Regions from separate parts of the Neobacillus sp. plas4 genome, predicted to be linked through region 2. Evidence: riboswitches for the same ligand, from Rfam matches in the RefSeq annotation. Region 2 holds a riboswitch; each other region holds the start of a gene.

Region 1 (8,158 bases), 1.4 Mb from region 2:
ACCTCCTAGTAATATAAAAAAATTAACACTTAACAGTCAAAAGGGATTTCTTTAAGACTGATTTAAGCAGCATAAGATTGGTAGTTAAATTTTCTTTCTGCAGGTCATCCAATTTATAACTAATTGGAATGAGGTCAAATAAATCATTTTGCAGTTGATGCATTTGCTGTATAACTATATTTAGATGTTTTTCCACTTCTGCTTCACAAATTGATTTGTCTTTCCTCATATCTAGCTTTCTTTTAATCTCTTCAAGTGGAAAGTGTAAACTCTTACATTCTTCTATAAACTTTAAGTCCTTTAACGTTTCCTCAGAATAAATTCGGTAATTAGATTTGGAACGCTCTGCGTTTAATAAACCAAGTGAAGTATAATAATCGATTGTCCGCTTAGAGACCATTGCAATTTCCGCTAATTCACCGATACGATAGACAGCCCCATCATACCACCTCGATCACTAAATTTTAAAATAATTATAGTCAATTACAACTGTACAGTCAAACGTTCTAGTTTGAATAATAGTTAGTATCAATATTTTATGAATAAAGTTCCGCAGGTATGAATAAGAAAATTATAAATTTTCAAAAATAAAATAAGAAACAAAAGTCTCCTATAAAGGAGACGCAGCTAATGGTAATCTAATTGTAAATATCGTGATTTTAGGCGACGATGAACAGGTTAATTCACCTTTATGTTTTTCAATAATTTCTTTGCACACGAACAACCCGAGCCCGGTACCGAGTTTTTTTGTTGTAAAAAAAGGCTCGAATATCGTTTTACTTAATTCAGAAGGGATCATTGGCCCATTATTGGATATAGATAACATAACATGGGTGTTATTCTCAATATAACTGTTAATTTCGATGGTTGGGTTTGGAATTCTGTGATGAATTAACACGTCAATGGCATTAAAGATAATATTAATAAAAACCTGACGAATTTCATCTGCATATCCATAAAGAGAAATTTCTTCGACAATTTCTTTTTTTATTTTTACTTTACCATCTAAAATTGAAGGATATAAGAAATTTAAAACCTCATCAATTAATTTATTAAAATGAAATTCCTCTTTTTCTTTTCCTATTAGTTCTTTCTTTGATAATAATAAAAATTGTGAAATTCGAAAATTCAGCTGGTCTAACTCACTTGAAATAATCTCTAAATATTTCATATCCGGATGGTCAGCCTTAAGAAGTTGAATAAATCCTTGAATCGAAGTGAGTGGATTTCTAAATTCATGGATAAAACTTGATGTCATTTGCCCGAGAAGGGTTAAACGGTCTTGATGAGTCGAATCAATAAACATCGTTTTTTCTTCAATAATTTTGTTTTTAGCTTCTGTATAATGAGTAACTGCGTAATAAAGGAATTTATCAAAGCAGAAATTTATCCTATTAATTGATTCTTGAAGAACTGACCATTGTAAACCAGATTTCCCTAAATAACTGTATAAAATGGTTCTTCCGAGATTGACATTATAGACAAAATCGCCAATATTAATATTGGCTTGGGCTCTTTCTTCAGAAGTTTCTAATGCATGCTGTTGAATCATCTCTAATAAATCTTGTTCATTCAGTTTATGCATGTCTAGCACTATATTAAACATAGTTATCCCATTCTGCCTTATTTTTTCTTTAAAGGGATCTCCATCAGCTATGACAATTGAATTTTCCCACTCTTCTATTAAACTTTTTTTATTCTTATCAAAAAAAGTAATTAATTCCGTTTGTACTTCAGATACCATCACACTTTTCCTCCTAAGGCAAATCCGAACAGACTAGTTATTTAATTATACCATGATTAGGAGGTTTTCCTTGTAAAAGTTCTATAAAAATAGTATATTTGTTAAGAAATTAATTAAATATTTCCACAAGGGGAGCTGCTTTCGGTGGCTGAGAGTGAACGTTCGAGTTCTGACCCTATGAACCTGTTAGTTAACGCTAGCGTAGGGATGTGGTTTGCCAGATATCAATATCAAGCAATGCAGACAATCCTTATATGTCGTGCATTGCTTTTTTTTGTTAATAAGGCACCATATTAAATTACAGGAATAAGCCTATCGAACGTTCTCCAAAAAAATTAGGGGGAACAAGTATGGAAAAAAAGCGCAATAAAACATTATTTCTAGTCGAAGTAGCCGTATTTTCAGCACTAGCATATTTATTAGATTTGGTTTCAGGTCTCTTGTCGCTAAAAATATGGCCGCAAGGAGGATCCATTTCGATCGCGATGATACCAATTTTCTTAATGTCCTTTCGTTGGGGGTGGAAAGGCGGTATCCTATCTGGGTTTTTACTTGGATTACTTCAGTTCATTCTAGGCTTTTCGCAAATCTATACACTGCTTCAAGGTATTATTGATTATGGCATTGCCTTTTCAGTCGTTGGTTTAGCAGGAATTTTTGCTTCACAGGTGAAAAATTCTCTTGCAAATAATCACAAAAAAAGCTGGATCACTTATGTAGTTTTAGGTACATTCTTGGGAAGTGCATTAAGATATCTTGCTCACGTCTATTCCGGAATCGTATTTTTTGGTGAATATGCGCCTGCGGGTCAGCCAGTAGCTGTGTATTCCTTTGTTTACAATGGAACCTACATGCTTCCAAGCTTTATCGTAAGTGCAATCATTGTAATCCTGATTATAAGTGCGGCACCGAAAAAAATGATCTAAGATAAAAAGAGAAAAGTCCTTGACTTTTCTCTTTTTTTTGAAATAAAGGATGAATTTTTGAACCTAGATTACTGTCCAGCTCCAGCGCCCTAGCGGCTAGTGTCCTTCGGTCTCCGCCCTACGATAAGTCACCATCGAATCGCCTACGGCTCTTCGTGTTTCCTTTATCTCAGTTGGAGCCCTCCAGGCCATACGCCGCTGACCAGGGCGCTTACGCTTTTCTTATTTTATTTCGGTTTTTTGTCACATAATTTAGCAGATATAAATGGTAAAATTACCTTATAAATAAAGATAATCATTCTCAATTAACATATGTAAGGGTGATAGAAATGTTCGGATCATTTAAGGTAGGAGAGAAAGGAATCATCGTTAATATTTCTAAGGTAGGCCGCTTAGTACAGAGAAGGCTGATGGACCTGGGAATTACTGAGGGTTCAGAAGTTTGTGTTAAATGTATCATGCCATTTGGCGGACCAGTGATGATTGAATCATGCGGACAGTGTGTTGGTCTCCGCCGCAAAGAGGCACGCTTAATAGAAGTGGAGAGAGTTTAATGGAAGTTGCCCTCATTGGAAACCCGAATACTGGAAAAACCTCATTGTTTAATAATCTAACAGGATCCTATGAATACGTTGGTAACTGGAGTGGCGTAACCGTTGAGAAAAAGGTCGGAGTCTTTAAGAATAATATAGGAAGGTTAATTGACTTGCCTGGTGTTTATTCACTTAATCCATTATCAAAGGATGAAGGGGTTGTAACTTCTTTTTTCTTGGAAGAACAGGTAGACAGGCTGTTAAATATTTTAGATGCTTCTCAGTTAGAACGTAATTTACATTTAACCTTACAAATGCTTGAATATGAAAAACCATCTCTAATCGGCCTAAATATGGTTGATGTCGCATCAAAACGAGGAATTCAAATTGATCCTGAAAAGCTGTCACTAATCCTAGGGGTACCCGTTGTTCCTGTAGTTGCTCGGAGTGGAAAAGGGTGTGATCGATTAATTGAAGTTATTTCCACTGAATCCAACCATTCAAAGGTAAAAAAACATATTTATTATGGTGGTGCTGTAGAAGATGCCATAAATAAAATAAGTATGGAATTAATAGGGAAGACCAATCATTCACCTAGATGGCTTGCTATTCAACTATTTGAGAGCAATGAATATGTAAAAACATATCTCGCTGATTTTGTTGAGGTTCATAAGCTTGAAGAACTTATTTCCCAGTTAGAGTCTGTAGTTATACAAGAAAATAACAATGTAAAAACACTTGCAAGTTTTATATATATGAAGAGGAAAGAAGTTATAGAGAAAATTTTAAAGTCATCTGTTCAAAAAATAGGTACAACTAAACCCTTGTCGGAAAAAATAGACGCAATTGTTACCAATCGTTACTTAGGAATGCCAATCTTCCTGCTATGCATGTATTTGATGTTTATGCTGACGTTTGATTGGCTGGGAACACCATTGTCTGACATCCTTGATGGATTTTTGACTGGACCGGTAACAGCGGGATTTGAAAGCCTATTACTTGCGATACACGCTTCTGACTTTATCCATGCGCTGATTATTGAGGGTCTCATTGCAGGTGTCGGCGGGGTACTAGTATTTGTTCCACAGATTTTTATTCTTTTCTTTTTTATTTCTTTATTAGAGGATTCAGGTTATATGGCACGGGTTGCCCTCGTAATGGATCGGATTATGGAGTCTGTTGGGCTAAATGGAAAGGCATTTATTCCGATGATGATCGGGTTTGGTTGTAATGTACCTGGTATCATGGCTGCCAGAACAATTGAAACGTCACGTGAAAGACTAATGACAATATTATTAACACCACTCATGTCATGCTCTGCACGACTTCCTGTATACGCATTATTTGTTGGTGCATTTTTTGTTGGACACAAAGCTCTATTTGTGTTAAGTCTTTATGTTCTGGGAATTGTAATTGCATTACTATTAGCAAAAATATTCTCTAAAACCTTATTGAAATCTGAAATATCTCTGTTCGTTATTGAACTGCCGCCATATCGGCTACCTCAATTCCAGTCGCTTTGGAGAAGTACCTGGGATAAGGGAAAGGGCTTTGTTCGAAAAGCTGGAACATTTATCTTTGCTGGCTCTGTTTTCATTTGGCTGTTATCCTATACGGGACCAAATGGATTAAAAGTGGAAATGGATGATAGCTTTTTAGCAGCGATTGGGAATTTATTTGCACCAATTCTTGATCCAATTGGATTTGGGACATGGCAGGCAGCGGCCTCTCTAATAACAGGATTTTTAGCAAAAGAAGCTATTATTTCTACCATGAATATTATTTATTTCGTACCCGAAAATGCGAGTTTGCAAGGTTTACTGAGCGATTTCTATACACCGCTTGCTGCGTACAGCTTTATGGTTTTTATTCTATTATATATCCCCTGTTTGGCAACTGCCGCAACAATCTATAAAGAAACAGGTTCAAGAAAATGGACGGCTTTTTCAATTCTTTATGCCCTAATACTTGCGTATGTTTTATGCTTGTTTATTTATCAGGGCGGCAAGCTGTTTGGTCTAGTCTAAGAGTAGGAAGGTGATCTCAATGATAGCAAATATTATCATTGGCGCTGCGATTTTTGGTTACGCCACATGGGCATTGGTTAAATTTATAAATAAATCAAAAAAAGGAAAATGTGCAGCTTGTGATCTTGAAAAATCCTGCTCTAGTCAAAGTCAGTGCGGCATTCCCCCTAAATGAACAAAAAACTGCTATCATCAAATACGATAGCAGTTTTTTTCTTTTAATTTGTAGGGAACTTGTGTAATATTACACTAGTAGGAATTGAAAGTGGGTTACGAAGATGAATAGAGAAGAGATCATTAAGCTAGTTTCTGATAAATTACGATTAATCCGCACAGAAGCAGGTTATACACAAGATAAAATGGCTGAGATTATAGGTATATCCAAAAAAACACTGGTACAGATTGAAAAAGGGAGGGTACTTGCAAGCTGGTCAACGGTTGTATCAATCGTTGCATTGTTTCGAGAAACCGAAACAGTCCAATTTTTATTTGGAAATGAACCGCTAGAAGTTCTAGAGACAGTTGCGCGCGAAGGGATCGACTACCGAAAAATGAAAACATTTGGCGGCCGGATTTGGTGGCGAGAAGTGTTAAGAAAAAACGGCTTTATCCTTCAGCAGAATATTCTTAGTAAACATTTTCGTATTTTGGATGACAAACATTATCGGATTTATAGCAGCTTTGATGAGAAACAAGCGAAAATCCGCTTTAAAGAGGTTACCAAGCTATACCAATAAAGAGAAGCAATCGGGAAATATTTCGGTTGCTTTTTTATTTGCACCCATTTGGTTAATTTTTCCCCTTTTAGGGAAAAAGAAAATGATGTCCAACATAATTGTATATTTACATCAAGGAGGAGAGCATGAAAAAGGTTGTGAATAATTGGAAGCGGTGGCATATGACCCAAGTGATGGTTCTTTCCTTTTCTCTTCTGATTTTAGGCTTTTTAGGAATTGTATATGCTTATTCGATGGATGTGGATATTTCTCCACTAAAGAATGAACTCCCTCAAGCGACAGTATTTTATGATTTACATGGTGAAATTGCCAGCAAGATATCAGCCAACAAAAATGAAGGCATTTCAATTAAACATGTCCCTGACACGTTGAAAAATGCAGTCATCGCCATCGAGGACAGACGATTTTATGAACACCATGGTGTTGACTTTATCGGGATTACCAGGGCGCTTATCCGGGATATAAAGGCTGGCGGTATGGTAGAGGGCGGCAGCACCATTACCCAGCAGTTAACAAAAAACACGTTACTAACCTCACAAAAAACCTTGAAAAGAAAAGTAGATGAAGTATTTTTAGCAATGAAAATTGAGAGGCAATACAGTAAACAGGAAATCCTTCAAATGTACTTAAACCAGATCTATTTTGGTGATGGAGCATGGGGAATTAAGCATGCGGCACGAAATTATTTCGCAAAAGAAGTGAACGATCTGACGATTGGTGAATCAGCTTTACTTGCAGGTTTAATTAAGGCCCCTTCATCTTTAAATCCCTATCATCACTTAGAAAAAGCAACACAGAGAAGAAACCTTGTTCTAGCACAAATGAAAAAGCAAGGCTATTTAACACCACAGGAGTATGAACAAGCAATAAATGAAAAAGTAATCTTAAATAATAGAGGCGGGGACCCCTACCGAGGGAAATATCCTCACTATGTTGACCAAGTGTTTGAGGAAGCCATTAAGGAATATCATTTGTCTCAAGATGAATTATTAACAGGGGGATATAAAATCTATACCGAACTGGATCCTAATATGCAAAATTCGATGGAAAAAACCTACGAAAATAAGACCTTATTTCCAAAGGGAAGTGATCAAATTGTTCAAAGCGGCGGGATTCTGCTTGATCCAAAAACCGGCGGCATCCGAGCAATCGTTGGAGGACGCGGGGAACATACCTTTAGAGGCTATAACCGTGCAACTCAATTAAAGGCACAGCCAGGCTCATCGATAAAACCGCTGGCAGTCTACACGCCTGCACTAGAAAACGGCTGGAAAATAACAGATATGTTAAAGGACGAACCAATGAGCTTTGGGGAGTATGAACCAAGCAATTACAATCATGAATATGCAGGCGAAGTACCTATGTACGAAGCGGTAAAGGATTCGAAAAATGTTTCAGCCGTGTGGCTATTAAATGAAATTGGGATTGAAAAGGGATTAGAGGCAACGAGAAGATATGGGATTCCTTTAGAAAAGGGTGACCGAAATCTTTCCCTTGCTCTAGGGGGTGTAGAACGCGGAGTATCTCCCTTAATAATGGCTGAAGCCTATTCTGTTTTCGCAAATAATGGTGTCCGAAAGAAAGCCCATGTCATTAATAAAATAATAGATGTAGAAGGCAATCTGGTAGCAGAGTGGAAGGAGAGGAAAGAAAAAGTTACAACAAAAGCTGTGACGGATCAAATAAATACGATGCTGCTTGGAGTAGTAGAGCAGGGGTCGGGGAAGAGTGCCCAAATACCAGGCATAGAAATTGCAGGGAAAACAGGTTCAACACAAGTGCCAATCGAAGGGGTTAAAGGTGTTAAAGATCAATGGTTTGTTGGCTATACACCGGAGTTAGTTGGAGCGGTATGGGTAGGATACGATAAAACCGATGAGAAACATTACCTTAAAACAACAAGTGGTGGAGGGGCAGCAATTGTGTTCCGTGAAATCATGAAAGAAGCATTAAAAGATACTCCTCCCACACGTTTTAATGTCCCACACATTGATACGTTGATGAAAGATAAACAAGAAGAGGAAGAGATAATTCGAAAATCACTTGAAGAGAATTTTTATGAAGGTGCCAGAAAATGGGAAGAAAAATGGCGTAGGCAAAAAGAAAAATGGGAGAAACGCTGGAATAAAATAGGACCTAATTTTAATCATTAATAGGGTGGCGGAACGAGATTGCCCATGTAGTCCTTCAT
Region 2 (8,158 bases):
ATTTTAGGTATAAGCCAAAGTAATAATTGAGTATAAAGGGGGACATGTAAATGCGTACAATAGATGTTGGTAAAATAATTGATGAAAGTAAAGTTAATCGCTTTCATTTGGGTGTGTTATTTTGGTGTTCTTTTTTAATAATATTTGATGGTTATGATATTGTAGTATACGGATCAGTAGTTCCTATACTGATGGAGGAATGGTCTATTACAGCGCTTCAAGCAGGAGTAATTGGGAGTTACACAATGTTCGGTCTTATGTTTGGAATGTTATTTGTTAGTCCAGTAGCAGATAAGTTTGGCTGGAAAAATGTTATCATATTTTCTACAGCATTATTTTCTATATTTACAGGTTTAGTGTGTTTTGTAAATAATCCCACTATGTTTGGCATTTACCGTTTTATTGCCGGAATTGGGATGGGTGGAGTAGTTCCGGTTCTCATTGCTCTCACAACAGAATATTCTCCAAAAAAGGTCCGTAGTACATTCATATCTATCATGACAAGCGGTTATTGTTTAGGAGGAGTAATATCAGCAGGGATAGCCATTGTTTTGATTCCTGAATTTGGCTGGAAAGTGATGTTTTTAGTGGGTGCACTTCCTGTCCTTTCAATTCCATTTTTATATAAATATCTTCCGGATTCGCCAAGCTTTTATTTAGCAAAAAATCAAAAGGATAAAATTAGTTACATTTTGAAAAAAGTTAATCCGGAATTTAATTCTAAAGAAGAAGACCAGTATGAAATAAAAGTTCCAAAGAAATCAGAAATACCAATGATGAAACTATTTTCCGATAGGAGATCTTTAAGTACAATTATGTTTTGGATTGCTTCTGCAATGTGCTTATTAATGATTTACGGACTAAATACATGGCTTCCTAAATTAATGACTGAAGCAGGGTATGCACTTAACTCCAGTTTAATGTTTTTATTGGTATTAAACTTTGGAGCTATCATAGGCACTATTGTTGGAGGATGGATATCTGATCGATGGAGTGGTAGAAAAGTAGTAATTATTTTCGCTATTGTGGGAGCATTGTCCCTTATTTTATTGGGCTTAGGTGGAAATATTTACATCCTTTATCTACTAATTGCCCTTGCAGGAGCTACTACGACAGGTACTCAATTAACCACATACGGTTATATCTCACAATTTTATCCTCCCACCATGCGTTCCACTGGTATTGGGTGGACATTGGGAATCGGAAGGATTGGAGGTATAGCAGGCCCGGCCGTTGGTGGAATCTTGATATCCATGAGTTTACCATTTCAAGTAAACTTTTTAATATTTGCCATTCCGGGTATAATTGTAGCTCTTGCATATATATTTGTACAAGAAAAATATAGTGATTCAGCTATAAATACCGAACCCAAAATAAATATACCTGAATCAACTTCAGTTAAATCCTAGCTACAAATAGCTCAATTTTAATTTGCAGAATTATTGCAATATTATGAAATATTATCAACTCTAAATGTAAAATTTTTTCTAAAGAGCTGTAATCAAAAAAGAATTTATGACTAAATCCACTCTATTTATAACTGGGATAAAGTCAAAGTACAAAATTAATAAAGTTGTTCATTTCCATGTAAGGTCTGAAATTGCGAATTTCAGATAAAATGACGAAGAAGAGCCATTTTTGGCTGTGGAACTCTTAACAAATTGAACTGTCTTAATAGAGTATAAATTGATAGCTTAAGATAAAAAAAGGAGCAGGAAAAATTTAATGTCCAGATCTATGAGAAAACAGAGCCTTTATCAGTTAACATTAGAAAATATAAAAGAAATAGAAAAAGATAGAAAGCTGCTAGAACAGATTGAAACAAAGATAGAGAATAAATATATCAACGAAGCAAATAATGCTAAAAGATGAAATAAAGAACAGACAACCACAACTGCAGGCTTTTGTTGAACGATAAAGTCAGGATTATCCGAATGATCCTCTAGTTGGTTCATCTATGACAGGCTGGGGTGCAGCTGAACTATTAGTCGAAGAGATTAAGAGGAATGGTGATGATTTAACTTGGGATAATTTTCTTCAGTCATTCTACCATTTTGATAACTGGGAAGACTCCATTCATTCAAGCATGAAGTTTAGTAAGGGCAACTACTTTGGATTGACTAGTAAGACGATTCCTCAGGCTAAAGACGGAGAAATATCACCAATTTCTAACCCAGCTACATTTGACCGTGCATCGATAGAATAAAGTTTGAAGAGTAGATGTCAGTATAGTTAGAACAGGGTGGGTTTACCATACTCCGCCCTGTTCAATTATGAATGGACTAGAAATTCATGAAGATGAACCAAACTACCCGCAGTGGGAGCAGGACGGCGCTTTTCCATCAGCAGGCTTCCTTTGTGTGGATAATTGAATAATGATGTGATGTGTTAGAGACGTCAGTTTGTGACTGCGGTCTATGTAATTATTGTATAGTATATAAGCTAACAAAGTAATGAATGGAAATGGTTTGAGTTTCCTGATAATTCGTATGATTAACGGAATTCCGTTAATATGTTGTAAAATTATTCTAGCACAAAAGTAAATCGAGAGGGGTATATACTTTGGAATTAAAAAATAAAGTAGCAATTATAACATTAATAATGCTGGGATTTTTAGAGATGTTAGACTTGTAAATATGTCCGAGGAAGATTGGGATACGGTAATGAACGTAAATTTAAAGGGGTTATTTTTTGTTTTACAAACTGTAGCCCCATATATGATAGAAAATAAATATGGCAAAGTTGTAAACCTTTCATCCATAGCTTATAAAGGTAATTTTGGTCAAGCAAATTATTCAGCCTCCAAAGCTGGTGTAGTAAGTTTAACTAAGACTGCTTCATTAGAACTTGCACCTTATATTACAGTTAATTGCGTCGCTCCTGGAACAATTGACACTCCATTATTACATTCCATGGATCCTAAAATAAAAGAGAGGATGCTTAAAAAAGTTCCATTAGGTAGAATTGGGAAACAAGAGGAAATTGCAAATACTGTATTGTTTTTTGCTTCTGATGCATCAAGTTATATAACTGGGACAGTTTTAGAAGTTGATGGGGGAATGACACAAGGTCTTAATTTAAGGTAGTGTCTTCCATCGTCTTCTTACAAACACTCACAAATGTTGAATCAATGATTGTGAGTGTTTTTTGTTTTGTAAAATCACTAGATTTTGCAGCTATTGTTTCGTGGAAAGAAATAGTTTGACATTTCTAATCAACGTGCTAACATTAACCATGTAAGGTAATTAATTCAAATGAATAAATGAATCAAATCCGCTAGAGGTGCCTTTTTAAAAGGCTGAGATTGAAGTGTCTACTTCGGGACTCTATGAACCTGATCTGGGTTATACCAGCGTAGGGAAGTGGGAAATTCGATATTTGGAGAGCAAATGCTTTATTTCAAATTTTTCGACCACTTTCTTACTTTAGGAAGTGGTTTTTTGTTGTTTACTTGATTTCATTGAAAAGTAGCATCTTCAAATAGGAGGGGACTTGTATTTTAACGAGTATTAAAGAGAAAGAGTTACATATTATATCCAATGGTAAAATGGCAATCGAACAGTTAGGGGAAATTGTAAGTGATATTCATCCATATATAACTGCAATTCATATACGAGAAAAACAAAAAACTGCTAGGGAACTATTTGAAACAGTAGAACTTTTAACAGAAAATAACATATCACTGTCAAAGATCATGATTAATGACCGGGTAGATGTTGCATTCGTAACAGGGGCCAGAGGCGTTCAATTAGCCTTTCATAGTTTAGATGCAGCAAGTGTAAAAGAAAACTTTCCTCAGCTTAGGATAGGGAGTTCTATCCATTCCTATCATGAAGGTCTAAAAGCAAAAGAGAAGGGTGCAGATTACGTTCTATACGGACATGTTTTCCATTCTCAATCAAAACCAGATAAGATCCCAAACGGTCTTGAGGAAGTAAAAAAGCTATCAAATTTAGATATTGATGTTATTGCCATTGGAGGGATAACACCTGATAATACGGAGCAAGTTCTAAAGGAAGGGGCAAATGGGATTGCTGTCATGTCAGGTGTTTTAGAAGCGCGTGACCCATTATTGGCAGTAAAGGCTTATCGTAAGGCATTAAATAATGGAGGTGAATAAAATGGAAAATTCTTTTGATGTTGCCATAATCGGAGGAGGAATTAACGGAGCCTCGATTGCCTATCAGCTATCAAAGATAGGAAGAAAAGTAATCATTATTGAGAAAAATCAATTGGGGTGCCAAGCTTCAAGTGCAGCTGCAGGAATGCTGGCGGCACAAGCGGAGCTGGAACAAGACGGTCCCTTATTCCAGATGGCTTTAAAAAGTCAGAAGATGTTTTCTGATCTCTCTAGTGAGTTATTTGAATACAGCGGAGTCGATATCGAGTATGTGAATAAAGGAATGTTAAAAATTGCAGAATCAGAAGAAATCGCATTAGAAGTAAAAAAACAGGTCACCTTTCAAAGGAATTGGGATCCAGAAATAAAATGGCTGGATACAAAGGAAGTAAGAGAAATGGAGCCATCACTGTCACCGAGTTTAGCTGGTGGGATGTATCTCCCGAATGATGGTCATGTGCAGCCAGCAAAGTTAACACAAGCTTTTGCAAAAGCGGCAGTCAATTTTGGAGCGGAAATACGTCAAAATACTGAGGTCCTTTCATTTAAATTTGAAAATAGTCAGGTAAAAGGCGTTATTACCACTAATGGCATTGTAAATTGTGATCAAGTTGTCGTCGCCACTGGAGCTTGGTCTGCAAAATTAATGCGTGAAGCTGGAATTGATATTCGTGTGTATCCAGTAAAAGGCGAATGCTTTTCCGTTAGAACAGAAGAGCCGATTATCAACACAACGATTTTTTCGGATAAACGATGTTATCTCGTACCAAAACGTAATGGGGAAATTTATATCGGTGCGACCATGATTGAAAATACATATGATAACAGTGTTACACCTAAGGGTATCGCAAGTTTAATAGAAAGAGCCACTCAACTGGTTCCGGAGATTAAGGATGCGGCATGGGAGCGAGTATGGTCTGGAATTCGGCCACAGACAGGAGATGGACTTCCTTATATTGGTGAGCATCCAAGATGGCAGGGGTTATTTGTTGCTGCTGGGCATTTTAGAAATGGGATTTTATTAAGCCCTATTACAGGGAAACTAGTAGCTGATTTAGTAGCAGGCAATTTGCTAAATGATGATCTACTCTCAGCTTTTCAATTAGAAAGATACAAAGAAAAAGTACGGTAGGAGGTAAAAACATGAGGGTAATATTAAATGGGGAGTTAATCCAATTACCAGAACATGTAGTATGTATTTCCGATGTTCTGGAACATTATGAAATCCATAATAAGGTCGTTGTTGTGGAAGTAAACGGTGAAATCGTAAACAAGGTTGAACACCAAAGTACTAGATTATCAGATAAAGATCGAATCGAAATAGTCCATTTTGTAGGAGGCGGTTGATATGTTAAAAATAGGTTCATTATCCTTTCAATCTCGTTTGTTGCTTGGAACAGGAAAGTATCCAAGCTTTGAAATCCAAAAGGAAGCAGTGGAAGTTTCCGAAGCAGAAATTCTTACGTTTGCAGTTAGACGAATGAATATTTTTGAAGCAAGCCAGCCGAATTTTTTAGAACAGCTAGATACCAATAAATATAGTCTGCTGCCAAATACTGCAGGAGCGAAAACAGCAGCAGAGGCTGTCCGCATCGCAAAACTAGCGAAAGCTTCAGGCCTATGCGATATGATTAAAGTGGAAGTGATCGGCTGTGATAAAACCTTACTTCCTGACCCGATTGAAACCCTAGAGGCAACGGAAGAATTGGTGAAGGAAGGCTTTATTGTCCTCCCCTATACCTCTGACGATGTAGTTTTAGCTAGGAAACTTCAAGAAGCAGGCTGTCATGCTATCATGCCAGGTGCCTCGCCAATAGGTTCTGGTCAAGGTATCATCAATCCTGTCAACCTTAGCTTTATTATCGAACAAGCGGTTGTTCCCGTTATCGTGGATGCTGGTATTGGCTCACCAGCTGATGCCGCATTGGCTATGGAATTAGGAGCCGATGCTGTATTATTAAATACGGCTGTATCGGCAGCAAAGGATCCGGTAAAAATGGCAAAAGCAATGAAATTAGCGATTGAAGCTGGACGATTAGGTTATGAGGCCGGTCGAATCGAGAAAAAGAGATATGCGGCAGCAAGCAGTCCAAAGGAAGGAATGAGTATCGGGTGAATAATCGGTACTCACGACAAGAACTATTTTCACCTATTGGTAAAGAGGGACAGCAACGAATTTTCAATAAGCATGTACTTATAATAGGAGCCGGGGCACTTGGAACAGCAAGTGCCGAAGCACTCGTCCGTGCTGGGATTGGTAAACTAACGATTGTGGATCGTGATTATGTAGAATGGTCTAATTTACAGCGGCAGCAATTATATACAGAGGATGATGCCCATAATCGAATTCCCAAAGTAATCGCTGCTAAAAGTCGTTTAACTGACATTAACTCAACTTTGGACATTGAGGCAATCATTGCGGATGCCTCTGTCGTAGAGCTTGAAACTTGGGGCGAAAAAGTGAATCTGATTATTGATGCCACTGATAATTTCGAAACAAGAATGATCATTAACGATGTTTCACAAAAGGTTGGAGTCCCATGGATCTACGGTGCTTGCGTTGGAAGCTACGGAATATCCTACACTATTATTCCAGAAAAAACGCCTTGCCTATCTTGTATACTAGAAACAGTTCCGCTAGGAGGATTAACGTGTGATACAGCAGGAATTATTAATCCTGCGGTTAACATGGTTGTTTCTCATCAAATAAGTGAAGCATTAAAAATTTTGGTCGGTGATTGGGATTCATTAAGAAACAAACTGGTTTCTTTTGATTTATGGAAAAACCATTATACTTCCATAAATGTAGATAAACTGAAAAATGAGGATTGCCCTACTTGTGGAGTAAAACGCTCTTATCCATTTTTATCCTTTGAAAATCAAACAAAGTCAGCTGTACTTTGTGGAAGAGATTCTGTCCAGATACGACCTTCCGTTCCTATTGTACGTAATTTAGAAGCTTTAGAAAAACTTTTCATAAATCAAGGGGGAACGGTACAGCGAAATCCTTACCTATTATCGTATACAGTGGATACTCACCGATTAGTCATTTTTAAAGACGGAAGGGTTTTAGTGCATGGAACAAAGGATATTACTGAAGCAAGGTCGCTATACCATAAATACTTGGGTTAATTAGAAGGAACAACAGCTGCATAAAAATAACCAAAACAAACAACCGCAAGCCCCTGCATTCATGCATGGGGTAAGGTTGTTTTATATTCATTTAAGGAACTAATGTTCTCTTAAAGTTAGCGTTCAATTAAATTATTTGATATAATAAGAATATGAAAAGTCTAATTCAGTATAAGAGCAATCTAAATGTTGTATATTCATGTAAGTATCATGTGGTTTGGTGCCCTAAATATAGAAGAAGTGTATTGGTAGATGGAGTAGATGAAAGACTTAAATCTATTCTATTAGAAGTTGCCGAAGATACTAAATCTGAGATTATCGAAATGGAGATTATGCCAGATCATGTGCATCTCCTCGTTGAATGCGACCCACAATTCGGAATCAACAAACTAATTAGAATGATGAAGGGAAGAAGTTCTCGGTACCTTCGAAGCGAATTTCCATGGTTAAAAAGTAGAATTCCATCTTTATGGACAAATAGCTATTTTGTTTCCACTGTTGGTGGTACTACGCTTGATGTTGTAAAAACAGTACATAGAAAATTAAAAAGGAGTGTAAGACATGGCAGCCTCAAAAGATAGAAGTCTCTCTTTTAGCGCTACGATTCGATTAAGGACCAATGCCAAAGAAGAAAAGTATATTTTGATGTTGTCTGATTGTGTAAGGCAGCTTTACAATGCTTGTCTAGGAGAATGTATAAAGAGGCTTAAGGCGATTCAACAAACAGATCTATACAAAGAAACAATTCGTTTATCTAAAACGATCGAAGAAGAGGTTGAAAAACGCAGAGTTAATTTCAAAAAACTCAATGAGACTTTTGGGTTTACGGATTATTCTATTCAATCATTTGGAACAAAAACAAAAAATGACTCCAAGTTTATAGCTGAACATTTAGGTACGCACATT
Region 3 (8,158 bases), 2.6 Mb from region 2:
GAACATCCATTTTGCCAATTAACGATAGAGTTAACTGCAAACCTCCAGTTCCCCATCCTCTGCCAATCGGCATTTCTCTTGAGGCAAACGGAACTTGGTAACCAGGTATCGCAATCGCCTTTAGCGTTGCTCTTCTAATTTCTCTTTTTGAACCTTCGTCAAAAAAAGCAAAGTTATAGGCTGTATTCATCCGCGTTTCACCTCTTGTCCTTCCTCATTTTTCACCGCTTCTGTTTTCGTTTTCCGCACGCTGTCAAGCTTGGATTGGAAGGTAACATAATGAGGCATTTTCAAATGTGAAATAAAGCCCGTCGATTCCACTGAATCAATATGATAAAGAACAAATTCTTCATTATGACTAGGAAAGTCAAGATTTGGATGTTCAAGACAATTATCGAGAATTCCCATTGCAATCGCCTTTGTTTCATTTTGGCCAAACACAAGGCCGTAGCCGATTTCAAATTCCATTTCCTTTTTTCCATATTCTTTTTCTACAGTAACAGGCATGAGCATTTCGACTTCTGTTACTTTTACTTCTCCAATATAAAAGGCATCATCATCGTCACCAGCTTCTGTTGGATGATCAATCGTAACAGGCAAAGTGCCCACACGAAGCTCGCCAACAGTCGGATGCATTACTCCATATCCTCGAATCACCGCATAGGCAAGAGAAGTAACAGCACCTGTTTCGCCTCTTGTTAATATTTGCAGTCTTTGACTTCTGCTCGATGGAAACTCGAGACTTTCTCTCGTCACATCATCTGGTTCACTATCGTTGTTTTCGCAAGGGGGGATTAAGCCTTCTTTACGTAAATAATCGAGCACCTTTGGTAAAGTTAACGTTTGCTCATCACCTTGGAAGCTTTCCTTTTGATATTGATGAAGCCATTCCTGGACGACTTCGTCACTTTCATCCATTAAGTTAAAATCAAGTAACCGGTGCGTATAATCAGTGGTTGCCCCAAGAATTTGACCACCTGGGATATCTTTAAAGCTTGCCGAAATCCGTCGCTCTACATTCATTAGTTGTGATTCAATCACTCTTGAGTAATGCTTCCTGGGGACCGTTGAACGATACGCTCTTAACAAGAATACTGCTTCTTCTGGATTTCCTTCTGCCTGTTTAATCGCAATGGCAGCCAAGGTTTCATTGTATAGACTGCTTTCGGACATGACCTGATCAATTAGTCCGCGCATACCGGCTTTAATTTTTTCTACCTCAATGGTTTGTCCGTGATGAACTCTTTCATATTTCAAACGTTTGATTGACTCTTCAATGGCATGCGTTCCACCTTTAACGGCTACATATCCCATTCAACCATCACCCTATTTCCGGTAATTTGTGTAGTTCTAGGCAATGACAAAAGCTGATGATTTTGATCAACAAAAATCAAATCAATCCCTAACGGATATTCCTTGTTTTTTTCCTGACGGCTTTCCACCCAGTTTTCTTTTATATCCAGATAAACAGACTCATGTTTTTGAATTCCAGGTCCTTTTAACAATAGTGCTTCACCGCTTGTCACAGAATCCACTTCAACGATAATGGTGGCAGATATGTGTGGATTTTTTAACGTCCCAGACTTTGCATTAATAATTGCCTCTTCAAGCGACCCTTTTTCTGCATCTTGAAGAATTAATAGATAATCAGCATTTTTTGTTTCTGCTGGCTTTGCATAGGTTAATTGATTAATGGTTATCGAAGCGGTATCCTCTTGAGTGGAAAAAACCTTAAAAGAAACTTCCTGATCGAATAAGGTTAGGGCCAACAATAAAACAGATGCACTGCTGCCTTTTATATCCTCCTCTTCTACTAATGCCGCCTCTTTCCTCAAATCCGAAATGAGCCCAGGCCTTGAAGTAGAATCCACCAGTTTTCGATAAACAGATTGAAGATCGTGAACGATATCTAGTTCCAAAATCTCTTCCCCCTCATTAAACATCCATCGTTTCAAAGTTTACTTTTGTTTTTAAAATAGAATGGCTGTCGGCAGCTCTCTGCTCCTGAATGACTTTCTCCTCGTTTTCAAGGAGCAGCTCCATCCACCTAATCGTTTCAGGCGGCATCGCTTCAAACGCGGCGTCAACCACAGCAAGATGATACGAAAGCTCTGGCTGATCTCCTGTCACAATGCCAATTCCAATTCTTCCATCGATTTGGACCTTACATTCGGTTACCAACACTTCACCAGGATAAAAAAGGCTCTTTTGGGAAGTCTCTCGGACTTTCAACATCACTAAGCCACTTTCTGGCTCTTGGATGACCTTCACCTGGTATTGATCTTTTATACAAACGGCCATGTCCTCTACTAGTTTTTGAGAGCCATTGATTAAAATCTCTGTTCTTCGTTTTCTTTTCATCGAAGGCCTCCTAATGTCTTTGTTCTACATGTTTTACTCTATCTTGTTGCCAAGTGAGCGGACGTAAAAGAATAGTTAAGTTTGTATTGGTTTTGTAAATGACATTTGTTAAAAATAAAAAAAATCGGCAACTTAATGGCCGATTTTTTAAAAACCTCTATTCATTTCAGAACTCTATGCAGTATAACAACACCTTTAGATCACATAGGTAAAACAATCACTGCGATACATAATCTTCGAATATTCAAGCACTGCACCGGTTTTCTTATCTACACATCCAGATTCTAAGAGTAAAAGGGGTACAAGACTAGGACATTTCAATAAGTCACGTTCTACTTTACTTGGAAAAATGACACTCAATTGGCTGCGCGTCGATTGAAAATCTGTGTATCCTTGTTGTCGATAATAGTCAAAAATAGAGTGAATTTCCTTCCCATCCTTCTCAATATTTTCAAAAAGGGATTGAGGTAAAAAAGATGTATGAACAGCAATTGGACAGTCCTCAACGATTCGTAATCGGCTAATCTTATACACAGTGTCTTCAAGTTTCACTTGCAACGTATGATAAATGGAAGAATCGTATGGAATTTTTTCACAGGATAGATTCATAGTCCTAGAATCATACTTTAATTCCTTCATTTTTTCAGTAAAACTCACATCTCCGGTTAAAATAAGTGGTATTTGAAGTTTTTGATTTTGAACATAGCTGCCTTTTCCTTGCTTTGAAAAAATATAACCAAGTTCCTGCAGGCGCTCATACACCTTTCGAATCACCATTCTTGGTACTTTATACAGATCGGCTAGTTCATTTTCAGATGGTAACTTGTCATTCGGTTTATATTTTCCTTCCCGTATTTCCGAAATCAACCGATCTACTAATAAAGTTTTTTCAGACATCAAGGCTTTGCTCCTTTCGAAATCAAATCTATGTCTAGTATATCGCCAGAATATAAAATAAAAGTTAAGCCTATGTAAATTATTGATAACAGATGGAATCATATTTTTAGTCCTTAAGAAAAAGCCCTAATACAGGACTAGGACTGTCACAACACTTATCCATGCTTTTTTAGGAACGCGTCTACATCATTTAATTCATCAAAATGGGCTTCAAGTTTTTTCCTTGGCCAATCCCACCAGGCAATTTCAAGTAATCGATCAGCTGTTTCTTTTGAAAACCTTCTTTTAATCGGCTTGCCAGGAACACCCACGATGATCGTATAAGGCTCGACGTTTTTCGTGACAACCGACCCAGATCCAACGACTGCTCCGGTACCAATCTCTACGCCCTTCATAATAATCGCACCATGACCGATCCATACATCATGACCAATTTTTACGGTTTGAGTCCTCCGCCAATTAAAAAGGGCTTCATCATCCTCCTTGGCAAAGTCATATGCTACCTTTCGATAAGTCATATGGTGCTGACTGACTCGGTCCATAGGATGCTGGACCGGATTAATACATACGTGGGACGCAATCGAACAAAACTTCCCTATTTCTGCATAGTTAACTGTTACATCATCCATCGTGTAGGTATAATCACCAAATGTCGACTCGATGATATGATTATTTTCTCCAATCGAAGTCCATTCCCCCGCATAACTATTAATAATATAACTGGAATCAGCGAAGCTTGGAGTGATGGATAACTTTTTTTCTTTTTTGGGCTGATAAATAAATGGCATAGGAATGTTCAGCTCCTTATTTAGATGATTCTTTTTTTCCGGTCCGCTCTCTTCTCGCTACTAACGCTTCAAAAGTCTCCATTCCTGGGCTTTTACTCCCAATTAGTACAGGTTTTTCTCCATATTCACCGTGAAAATCAGATCCACCAGTCATGATTAAGTCATACTTCCTTGCCAGCTGTTTGGCTTGTTCCTCATGTTTCTTATCATGCAACGGATGCCAAACCTCAATTCCCTGCAATCCAGCTTCCACTAAATCCGGCACCATTTCAAAGTTTCCATACTGACCCGGGTGAGCAAGCACCGGTACTCCGCCAGCAAGAAGAATCGCCTGAACTGCTGTTTTGGCGTCCATATATTCCATTGGAATAAAAGCAATCCCCGGCTTCTCACCATTTTGTCCGCGATTAAATAATTTTTTATAAAGTGGACCATAAATGGAATCGGTATATCCTGCTTCAATCAATGCATGCATGATATGCTGCTTGTAAACTCCTGTCCCTCCATGAGCAATTTCCTTACAGCGCTCCCATGTGATCTTATATCCTGCAGCGATTAATCTTTCTACCATTTCCTCCGAGGCTCTGTGTCTATTGTTAACGAGTGGTTGACAAATCGTTTCAATTCCATCATGACCAGGTTCAATAAAATAACCGAGGATGTGAACACGGCGGCCTCTTTCAAAATCAAACCCTGACATCTCAATGCCTGGAATGACTTCTATTCCATATCTCTTTCCTGTTTCAACTGCCTCTTTAAGACCTTTCGTGGTGTCATGGTTCGTAATCGCTAAGTGCGAAACCCCTTGTGCAAGAGCTAACTCCAAGACTTCCTCAATCGACAATGGACAATCTGAAATATTCGTATGACAATGTAACTCAATTTTCACGCAGGTCCCTCCTTTATCTTTGCTATAAGAATAACTTGGTACCAAGTTATATAGTGTTAATTGTGAGTAAATTGTTTGTAAAGGCTCTTTTCTTAAACTTTGTTGCTTTTTGAAATTTTGCTCACCATTTCACAATACCAATAAAAAATTCATAAAATAAAACAGGCATGATTCATCAAAATTGAATCATGCCTGTTTTTTTCAATTATAAAAGAAACCCGATAAAACTCATCCTTTTACTAACTCCAATTTCACTGGCCATTCTTCAAGATTATAGGCCATATCCCAAAACATATATTCAAGCTGACAGCTTAGTAAGAAATGTTGTTTCATTTTTTCTTTTTCTCTTTCTGGTGCGTCCTTCGCCCACTCATCCAATAGCGCGCAAAATTTTGTAGTAATGGAATCTGTAATCATTCCGTAGAAAGTGATCCATTCATAAAATGGATGTGATGGATCCGGATGAATCTCTTGTAATAGTTTTTTCCCAATTTCCCAATATGTCCATGGGCATGGTAATAAAACAGCTAAAATTTCTCCTAATGTTCCCTCATGAGCAACGGTAAGCATATGACGTGTATAATGAAGTGCGGATGGTGCTAATGGGTAACCTTGTAGTTCTTCGTATGGCACACCGGCAACTTGACAAAAGTTGTTGTGCGGATGGATTTCACTGTTTAAGATAAATGAAATTTGCTGATTAAACATATCCATATCTTCACGATTCTCACACTTCGAAACTGCTACTCCATAAATTCGAATAAAAGCATTTAAATATTCAAAGTCTTGTTTCACATAATGAATCAACTGCTCCTTTTTTAAATCTCCATTGGCAATGCCTTGGACAAATGGATGTTCAAAAATCGCATTAAAGATTGGATTTGCTTCATTTCTTAGATTTGCAGAAAAACTCATAACATCAGCCCCCTTATTGGTATTAACGGGAAGACTCTAGTTGGAGCAAAAAATGGTAAAAACGAAAAAACCGCCCCAAAAATGGAGCGGTAGAATAATTGACAATATCCTGACACAGACTCCACTTTCCTACGCTAGTATGAACTAGATCAGGTTCAAAGGGTCCAGGATCATACCTGTCTCAGCCATAAATGGCTCCCCTAGTGGTCTTCCTATTAAATTACTATTAACTCTACATATGCAATCTACTGAAGTCAATCATTAATTATCATAAAAATCTAACTATTTACTAGATAGCAGCTCCCCGAAACACTTTTACACTTCCTTTTAACGACTGACTTTATAGAGTTTAGTTAACCTTAGAAATAGTATTGCAATATAATCGCCATGGTTGTAATCGAATTAACACCTCCCTGTTCTTTTTCTCGGAATATTCTATGTTACGATTATTAAAAATTAGCAACCAAAGAACATGGAGGGTAAATGAATGCTTAAGAAATTTGTATCGATTTTAGCAGTTGCTGTACTCTCAGTAACTGTAAGTGCTAATGTTCAAGCTGCATCGATTACAGTACAAAAAGGAGACACTCTTTGGGCTCTATCGCGTGCAAACAACATGTCTGTGGAATATATCCAAAAGTTAAATAATCTTACATCAGATCTAATACATCCTGGGGATGTACTAACCGTTGCCCCTGAAAAACGCTATACGGTTATACAAGGCGACACCTTATGGGACATAGCAATGGCACATCAAGTAACAGTTCCACAACTGAAGGAATGGAATCAATTACATAGCGATTTGATCCATCCTGGATTAAATCTAGTAATCTTTGAAGGTTTAAAACCTACTACTATTTCTTTAACAAATAAATCAGAACAACCTGCACCACCAACAAAAACAGAAAGTACGCCTGTAGTTGAGGCACAAGCAACTCCTGCGCCGTCTGAAAGTACTCCTGCAGCGGAAGCGCCAGCAGTAGCGCCGGCACCAATTGAAAGTGCCCCTGCAGTAGAAGCCGCTGCACCTGAATCAAAAGAAATTATCGTTGAAGCAACAGCCTATACCGCTTCTTGTGAAGGCTGCTCCGGTATTACGGCTACTGGAATTAACCTTATAGAAAATCCAAATCAAAAGGTCATTTCCGTTGATCCATCTGTTATCCCGTTGGGAAGTAAAGTGTATGTAGAAGGCTATGGTGAAGCAATCGCCGGAGATACTGGCGGAGCCATTAAAGGAAATAAAATTGATGTCTTTATTCCTTCTAAACAAGATGCCATCAATTTTGGAAGAAAACAATTAAAGGTAACCATATTGAACTAACACTAAAAACACTGCAACACCTTATATGATAAGGGATTGCAGTGTTTTTTTGCAGTAAAAGAACAGAGAAACCGTAGCGTATCTACTTCCTTTTAGTTAAGGGGGTTTTTCCTCAAATGAGGAACCTAGTAAAAGTAAAATAAGCGGAGACTTTCCGGTTAAATGCAGAATGGAGTGCGTTTTTAGGGAAATAAGCGGAGTTTTTCCGGTTATTCATTGCAAAATCGCCTATTTTCATCATTTTCTAGTCAATAGGCGGAATTTCTCCGTCTATTTAAGCAACTTTTTATCTTATTTTCTAATTAAGCGGAATTTTTCCGTCTATTCATCAATCGGGTGCTTAACCTGATCACCCAACCGATAAGAGCGGATTCTCTTGGTCCCAGATGCGGGGATCAGCATCTTTTTATCGACAAGTTGAGAAAGAAAATTTTTACCGTCTTATCACTTAGATTCAAATACTTCTCGACTTCTATAGGGGATATTTCTTCTCCTTTTCGAATCGCTAGTCGAAGAACTTCCTTTTCGAGTAAGGACAGTGATGCCTGGTCAAGTTCATCACTCACCCAGCGCCCAATCACTTGCTGAACGATTTGTTGGCATCGACGAGGCTTCTCATTCACTTGGTCATAAGAAAAGCGGATCACAGTCCATCCATCAATCACTAGCTGGTTTTGACGTTCCAAGTTGTCTGAAAATTTCCATCTACTTATGTTCTTTAGATGAGGGCCATATCCGTCGACTTCAAGGCAAATTCGGATGGCGGGACGAATATAAGCAAAGTCCAAATACCTTTTGCCATCCTTGAAATCATCAACTTCATATTCTGGATGAGATATTTGAAATGGTAAAATGCTGGCCACCACACTTGCTTCAAGAACAACATTTCAGCCTGATTGTGACCTTCTCTTAAGCGCCCCAACCGTTCACCGCTTCTTGCCTGCAAGTGAGTATTCAAAAAGGTCTGGTATTCTTCTCAAATCC
Region 4 (6,506 bases), 220 kb from region 2:
ATAATGTTATGGGAAATATTAATACTGCCATTCATCTTGATTTTAATGGATTTCATCAAAAAGCATTAGAGGCAACCAATTTTCAATACATGTTGTTTTATCCAGGTTTCTATGTTTATGCAGTTTGGGATGCCTGGTACTTTGCAAAGCCAAATGCCGCCGATAAAACAAAATCCGCCATCCCTTTTTTGATTGGAGGGTTTCTGGGTGAATTTGGTGCGATATTTGCTTCACGGTTATCGATTCCCACTCTTACTGTTGGTTTGTTAATGATCGTACCAATGATTACTGGCATGATTATTTTTCGAAATCAATAAAAAGGCTTTACCTTTGTGTAGGTAAAGCCGACGCACTTAGGAAGATTGGGTTAATGTTAGATCGTCGTCCTCATTCATGCTTAGATAATCTAAATGACTAATCTCTATTGGTAAAGTGATGGTAACAGTCGTAGAACTATTTGGAACACTCTTTATTTCGAATTTTCCATTGTGATTTTGAATGATTTTCTTGCTTACCATTAACCCCAAACCCGTTCCTTCTGATTTTGTTGTGTAAAATGGAGTCCCTAATAAATGGATTTTATCCTGTGGGATCCCCACACCATTATCCACAATGGAAAGAACTAAATGAGCGTCTTTTTGTTCCATTCGAACCATTATCTTTCCACCATCAGGCATGGCTTCGATGGAATTCTTGATTAGATTGGCAGCCACTTGCTTAATTTGGTTTTCCTCGCACTTAATAAGAAAACGTTCGCCAACAAATTCTGGAAAAATTTCGATATTGTTCATAATCGCTTGGGTATTTAACAGGGTGATTACATTTTTAATACTGACCGATAGATCGGTTAAGGAATAATGAACAATATGGGGTTTTGACAGGACCATAAATTCACTTACGATAAAATTAATCCTGTTTATTTCGTCAATCATAATCTTCGAATAACGTTTATTGGTTTCTAAATCGTCGGTCTCATTCATCATTTGGGTAAATCCTTTTAATGTCGTTAATGGATTTCTGATTTCATGGGCCACCCCAGCAGCCAATTCACCCACCAGTGATAGTTTCTCCGATTCTCTTAACTTTTTCTCATGCTGATTAAGGTCCTTCATTTTTTTAATTAGTTTTTTATCAAGGAAAGCACTCGATAATAACATAATCAGCACGACAACAATAGCAGGGACACTAATGAACGAACTCAAGGTACTCGAATTAACCGAGTAATAGGTGGATCCAGAAATGAGATTTGGTTGATAGTGAAGAATGGTCCCCCACATTCCAATATAATGCATTCCTGCGATACCAATCCCCATTAATATGCTGCTCAATATCCGCCAATTAAATTTCATGGCATAGTGATGATTAAAGTAGAATAATACCCATAGTGAGCCGAATGCAGCTGTAAAAGCAATTAAAAAAGACAAAAGTACAATAGGCGTCTTATACGTGATAGAGAAATTTATATGCATCGCTTCCACACCTAAATAGTGCATACAAACGATTCCTCCACCCATCAACAGACTAGATAAAAAGAGTCTAAAAAGATTAGCTTTCATCAAAAAGAAGGCAAGCCCTGTGCCTGAGATGGAAATCAGCAGCGATAGTAATACTATTCGCGCATCATATTCAATTGGATTCGGCAGCTCCATCGCGAACATAGCAACAAAATGCATCGTCCAAATCCCAATCCCCATGGCAATCGCACAACCCAATAACCACAAATGGTATTTAATATTTTTAAAGATAATCATTTTCCATCTAAGATCTAACGCGATATATGAAAAAAGAATACCGAGAAGAATGGAAAAAACCAACCAGTAATCATTATAGGACCCTGCCATATGCTCCATCGTAAACCACTTCCAATTACTTTCTATTTCCTACCATGATTCACTTCCAAGCGAGAGATTATAACGGAAAAAGGAAAAACGGGAATTTGTACCTAATGAAACAAGAGGATCTGCAAACATTGAATATTGTTTATTTCGTTTAAAGTCAGAAGTTTCTTTGAAAAAAATGGTATAATTTTCATATATATTTTTCGGCACGTTGAATGAATCGGAGGGGAATTATGAAGATTGTAATTGCTGGGGGTTCCGGATTTATTGGTCAAAAGTTAGCAGCACTGCTTCTTGCTGAAGGGCATTCGATCGTAATTCTAACAAGACAAAAGAAGAAATCCTCTGATAAGCTGCAGTATGTTCAGTGGCTTATTGAAGGCACTTCACCAGAAAATGAAATTAATCGTGCAGATGCTTTTATTAATTTGGCGGGGGTTTCCATCAATGATGGGAGATGGACTAAGAGTCATCAGAAGCAAATATATGTCAGCCGGATGACAGCAACAGATGAGTTAGTAAGAATCATCTCAAGCCTGACTGAAAAGCCGTCTGTCTTAGTCAATGCCAGTGCTATTGGCATTTATCCAGCTTCTTTAAAGAATGTTTATAACGAAAATTCATCGGAAATAGCAGACGATTTTCTCGGCAGGACGGTACGTGACTGGGAAAATAAAGCGAAACTAGTAGAAGAACAATCCATTCGAGCGGTGTTTATGAGATTTGGTGTGGTGCTTGGGAAGGAAGGCGGAGCACTTCCGCTAATGGCGCTTCCTTATAAATTATTTGTCGGGGGAAGAGTGGGCTCAGGGGAACAGTGGGTATCTTGGGTTCATGTAACCGATGTCGTCCGCGCCATCCTCTTTGCCCTTGAACATCCTCATCTGAGTGGACCGGTTAATGTCACATCACCCTCGCCACTTCAAATGAGTGAGTTTGGGAAGGCAATAGGTTCTGTTTTACACCGCCCACACTGGTTTCCTGTACCTTCTTTCGTAATGAAAACAGTCCTAGGTCAAAAAAGTACACTCGTTTTGGAAGGTCAACACGTTATGCCTAAAGTGTTAATGGAGGAAGGATTTGAATTCACGTATCCATCACTTAAACCTGCTTTGGAGGATTTACTTACTTTTCATAAATAAGATTCAAACTTGTTTTTAATAGGCAATAATTTTAAGAATCTTAATAGACGGAGAAATTCCGCTTATTTGATAAAATACATTAAAAATATCGAAAATAGACGGAGAGATTCCGCCTATTTATAAATAAAACATAAAAATGGGGGATTTTGCATAGCATAACCGGAAAATTTCCGCTTATATTCCACGAATCATGCCCCATTTTTCAAATAACCGGAAAACTTCCGCTTATTTTACAATCGCTGGTTACTTATGCGCTATTCAACAGACTTATTTAACAAAGCCTTTCAAAATAAAGCAAAGCCCTACTCAATTGAGAAGGGCTATTACTTTTTCTTTTTGACTTTGACGATCCCATTGGCAAAATTATCTCTTTCAAAATAGCATATCACAACATCATCGACTTGAATGTTATCCCCCGATACGATGCTTTCTGCAGAAAAAATTATTTCCTTTCCATCATCGCTTTCACCGTAGTATTTATTCTCCTTAATTTCGCTAATCGTATATTCTATCGTAATGTACTCAGAGGATTCATCGTTAAGATTGGCCACTGTAGATGTGGTTTGTGATTTTACTATAACTAATATTACTAAGATTATTGCAAGCATCCCAAGGATGATCATTCTTTTCAACATAAAAATTCTACCTCCACTATGTATTTTAAGAGATGATGGGGGAAAGTAAATCCGACTTTAATCCTTTGGTCTTATTACCTATAACATACACTCTTTTTGAAGCTGGCGCAGATCCTATCAAATCCAATAAATTGACATATCGAAATTATTAGACTATTATAAGGGATAATTTATAAGATTTTTACTACTAGGGGTGCCCTGATAGACGGGCTGAGAGAAAAACGATACGTTTTTTAACCCTTTGGACCTGATCTGGATTATACCAGCGTAGGAAAGTAGCCAAGCGAAAATATCCTTTTTCTCTAACTATTTAAGCCGGGTCCTGTTAATGGATCTGGCTTTTTTATGTTTAAAAGAGTGATAGGATCATTATTTAGAAGGAGGAACTGCTATGAACAGCAGCGAAATGAGTTTAATTTTACAAAGAGTAAGAGAGGAGAACCCGCTCGTACATAATATTACCAATGTGGTCGTCACCAATTTTACGGCAAATGGGCTACTCTCTCTAGGGGCGTCTCCAGTAATGGCGAATGCTCCAGATGAGGTGGCGGACATGGTTCGGATTTCACGTGCCCTCGTGCTCAATATCGGGACTTTAAACAAAGAGGTGGTCAGCTCAATGATTCTAGCTGGAAAAACAGCGAACGAAATCGGAATTCCAGTAGTTTTTGATCCGGTGGGTGCGGGAGCGACTCCATTTAGAACGGAAATGGCACAAAAGATTATAGAAGAAGTGAAAATATCTGTTCTACGTGGAAATGTGGCTGAAATCGCCAATGTTGTTGGGGAAAAGTGGGAAATCAAGGGCGTTGATGCGGGTGAACAGCAAGGAGATCACGTGGAATTAGCCGTAAACGCAGCGAAAAAGCTCAAAACTACTGTCGTAATCACCGGAAAAGACGATGTTCTTACAAATGGCGAAACAACGTATCTAGTGTCCAATGGACATCACCTGTTAACGAAAGTAACAGGAACTGGTTGCCTATTAACCTCCGTTATCGGTGCATTTGCAGGAGTAGAAAAGAACTTTGTCCATGCTGCATTATCTGCTTTAACTTTCTATGGGATTGCAGCGGAAAAAGCATTCGAAAAGGTTGGTAATGTAGGGCCAGGCAGTTTCCAAATCGAATTTATCAATCAACTTGCCCTTGTTTCTTCAGAAGATATTCATCAATTTGCTTCATTCAAACAGCTATAAGGAGTGATCACCATGAAAAAAGCTTTAACGATTGCCGGCTCTGATAGTGGCGGCGGTGCAGGAATTCAGGCAGATTTAAAGACTTTTCAGGAGTTAGAGGTTTTCGGAATGTCTGCTCTAACCGCAGTAACAGCCCAAAATACATTAGGGGTTCAAGCTGTTTTTCCGATGACAGCGGAGGCCGTTACCAAACAAATCGAATCAATTGGCCAAGATATGGGAACAGATGCCCTTAAAACTGGGATGCTGTTTAATGCAGAGATCATCAAAGGTGTTTCCGAAAAAATAGAATACTATAATTGGAAAAATGTAGTGGTCGATCCTGTTATGATTGCTAAGGGAGGTGCATCGCTGCTACAGAATGAGGCAATTTCGGCCTTAAAACAATATTTGCTGCCTCTTTCGTTGGTCATAACACCGAATATCCCTGAGGCCGAGGTTTTAACGGAAATGTCGATTAAAACCGTAGAAGATAAACGGGCAGCTGCCAAACGACTTAATGATTTAGGAGTTAAGAATGTGGTCATAAAAGGCGGGCATGATGAAGACGAAAATGAATCAATCGATTTATTGTTTGATGGAATCGAATTTACGACATTTACAAGCACAAGAGTTCAGACAAAGAACACACACGGTACAGGGTGTACGTTCTCAGCGGTTGTCACAGCAGAACTGGCCAAGGGTTTAAGTGTATTTGAAGCAGTTTCGAAAGCGAAAAACTTTATACAAGCAGCGATTGAAGATCAACTCGAGATTGGTCAAGGGCACGGACCAACCAATCACTGGGCATATCGGAAAAGAAATCAACTGAAAAGGTAGGATTGCAGATGACGAAGACAATAAGAGAGGCATTGAAAGTCTACTTTATCATGGGCAGTACAAACTGCAAGGATCATCCTGCCCAGGTTTTGCAAGAAGCCATTGAAGGAGGAATTACCCTTTTTCAATTCCGCGAGAAAGGAATCGGAGCCTTAAAAGATGATAAAAAGGTTGAACTCGCCAAAGAACTACAACAAATATGCAGAGACCATCGAATTCCTTTCATTATTAATGACGATATCCGCTTGGCGATCGAACTGAATGCAGATGGTGTACATATAGGACAGGATGACGAGCCGATAGAGGAAGTCAGAAAGATGATTGGCAACGATAAAATCATAGGAGTTTCTGTACATAGTTATGAGGAGGCAATGAATGCATTAGAAGGTGGAGCCGATTATTTTGGAATCGGGCCTGTTTTTCCAACAAAAACAAAAGAAGATGCCAAACCATCTAACGGAACGAAGCTCATTGAAGAATTACGAGCGAGAGGGGTAACCATTCCGATTGTTGGAATAGGTGGAATCACGGCGGAAAATGCTGGGTCAGTCATCCAAGCAGGTGCAGATGGTGTATCGGTTATTACAGCCATAAGCCATGCTCCTTCCGTAACCAACGCAGCTAAAGCATTAAGAAATAGTGTCTTAGATACTCTTTAATCTTATCTATAAAGATTGGATGATTCTCGTATGGAAAAAAGTGAAAAACTTTATTCGTGCCCGTATTAACTCATTTTTGTGGATTACGGTAACGATAAAGCACTATTCGTGCCCGTTAAAGCCCATATTTGTCGTGTTCAGTAACGAATAGGTATTATTTGTTCCCGCTATTGTTCATTTTTGTTGTTTTGGGTAACGAATAGACTCGCTTGAGT

What was found. A riboswitch is a leader RNA that binds a small molecule or an ion and turns the genes downstream of it on or off. The one in region 2 is predicted to bind thiamine pyrophosphate.
Region 1: it holds a riboswitch for thiamine pyrophosphate, as region 2 does, so the genes downstream of both, thiT (energy-coupled thiamine transporter ThiT) here and AC2TFD_RS14120 (thiamine phosphate synthase) in region 2, are expected to answer to the same signal.
Region 3: it holds a riboswitch for thiamine pyrophosphate, as region 2 does, so the genes downstream of both, tenA (thiaminase II) here and AC2TFD_RS14120 (thiamine phosphate synthase) in region 2, are expected to answer to the same signal.
Region 4: it holds a riboswitch for thiamine pyrophosphate, as region 2 does, so the genes downstream of both, thiM (hydroxyethylthiazole kinase) here and AC2TFD_RS14120 (thiamine phosphate synthase) in region 2, are expected to answer to the same signal.

Annotation. Positions count from the first base shown of each region.
Region 1 covers NZ_CM170152.1:1,464,527-1,472,684, forward strand. Annotated here, with positions in the region: gene AC2TFD_RS07315 (MerR family transcriptional regulator) at 23-424, opposite strand; gene AC2TFD_RS07320 (histidine kinase N-terminal domain-containing protein) at 611-1,744, opposite strand; TPP riboswitch at 1,863-1,969, shown strand; gene thiT (energy-coupled thiamine transporter ThiT) at 2,095-2,670, shown strand; gene AC2TFD_RS07330 (FeoA family protein) at 3,000-3,224, shown strand; gene feoB (ferrous iron transport protein B) at 3,224-5,230, shown strand; gene AC2TFD_RS07340 (FeoB-associated Cys-rich membrane protein) at 5,250-5,405, shown strand; gene AC2TFD_RS07345 (helix-turn-helix transcriptional regulator) at 5,509-5,967, shown strand; gene AC2TFD_RS07350 (transglycosylase domain-containing protein) at 6,093-8,120, shown strand.
Region 2 covers NZ_CM170152.1:2,828,210-2,836,367, forward strand. Annotated here, with positions in the region: gene AC2TFD_RS14100 (MFS transporter) at 51-1,409, shown strand; gene AC2TFD_RS14105 (FbpB family small basic protein) at 1,726-1,872, shown strand; gene AC2TFD_RS14110 (hypothetical protein) at 1,958-2,206, shown strand; gene AC2TFD_RS14115 (SDR family oxidoreductase) at 2,595-3,086, shown strand; TPP riboswitch at 3,269-3,378, shown strand; gene AC2TFD_RS14120 (thiamine phosphate synthase) at 3,548-4,120, shown strand; gene thiO (glycine oxidase ThiO) at 4,122-5,252, shown strand; gene thiS (sulfur carrier protein ThiS) at 5,264-5,467, shown strand; gene AC2TFD_RS14135 (thiazole synthase) at 5,469-6,236, shown strand; gene AC2TFD_RS14140 (thiazole biosynthesis adenylyltransferase ThiF) at 6,233-7,252, shown strand; partial or broken gene tnpA (IS200/IS605 family transposase) at 7,405-7,798, shown strand; gene AC2TFD_RS14150 (RNA-guided endonuclease TnpB family protein) at 7,814-8,158, shown strand, end outside.
Region 3 covers NZ_CM170152.1:5,411,370-5,419,527, forward strand. Annotated here, with positions in the region: gene AC2TFD_RS27055 (alpha-D-ribose 1-methylphosphonate 5-phosphate C-P-lyase PhnJ) at 1-190, opposite strand, end outside; gene AC2TFD_RS27060 (carbon-phosphorus lyase complex subunit PhnI) at 187-1,314, opposite strand; gene phnH (phosphonate C-P lyase system protein PhnH) at 1,302-1,919, opposite strand; gene phnG (phosphonate C-P lyase system protein PhnG) at 1,936-2,361, opposite strand; gene AC2TFD_RS27075 (GntR family transcriptional regulator) at 2,557-3,258, opposite strand; gene AC2TFD_RS27080 (DapH/DapD/GlmU-related protein) at 3,414-4,046, opposite strand; gene AC2TFD_RS27085 (PHP domain-containing protein) at 4,063-4,935, opposite strand; gene tenA (thiaminase II) at 5,164-5,850, opposite strand; TPP riboswitch at 5,960-6,062, opposite strand; gene AC2TFD_RS27095 (LysM peptidoglycan-binding and 3D domain-containing protein) at 6,338-7,174, shown strand; gene AC2TFD_RS27100 (hypothetical protein) at 7,570-8,037, opposite strand.
Region 4 covers NZ_CM170152.1:3,052,671-3,059,176, forward strand. Annotated here, with positions in the region: gene AC2TFD_RS15160 (hypothetical protein) at 1-317, shown strand, start outside; gene AC2TFD_RS15165 (MHYT domain-containing protein) at 354-1,850, opposite strand; gene AC2TFD_RS15170 (TIGR01777 family oxidoreductase) at 2,072-2,980, shown strand; gene AC2TFD_RS15175 (hypothetical protein) at 3,304-3,615, opposite strand; TPP riboswitch at 3,795-3,906, shown strand; gene thiM (hydroxyethylthiazole kinase) at 4,007-4,813, shown strand; gene thiD (bifunctional hydroxymethylpyrimidine kinase/phosphomethylpyrimidine kinase) at 4,826-5,632, shown strand; gene thiE (thiamine phosphate synthase) at 5,641-6,291, shown strand.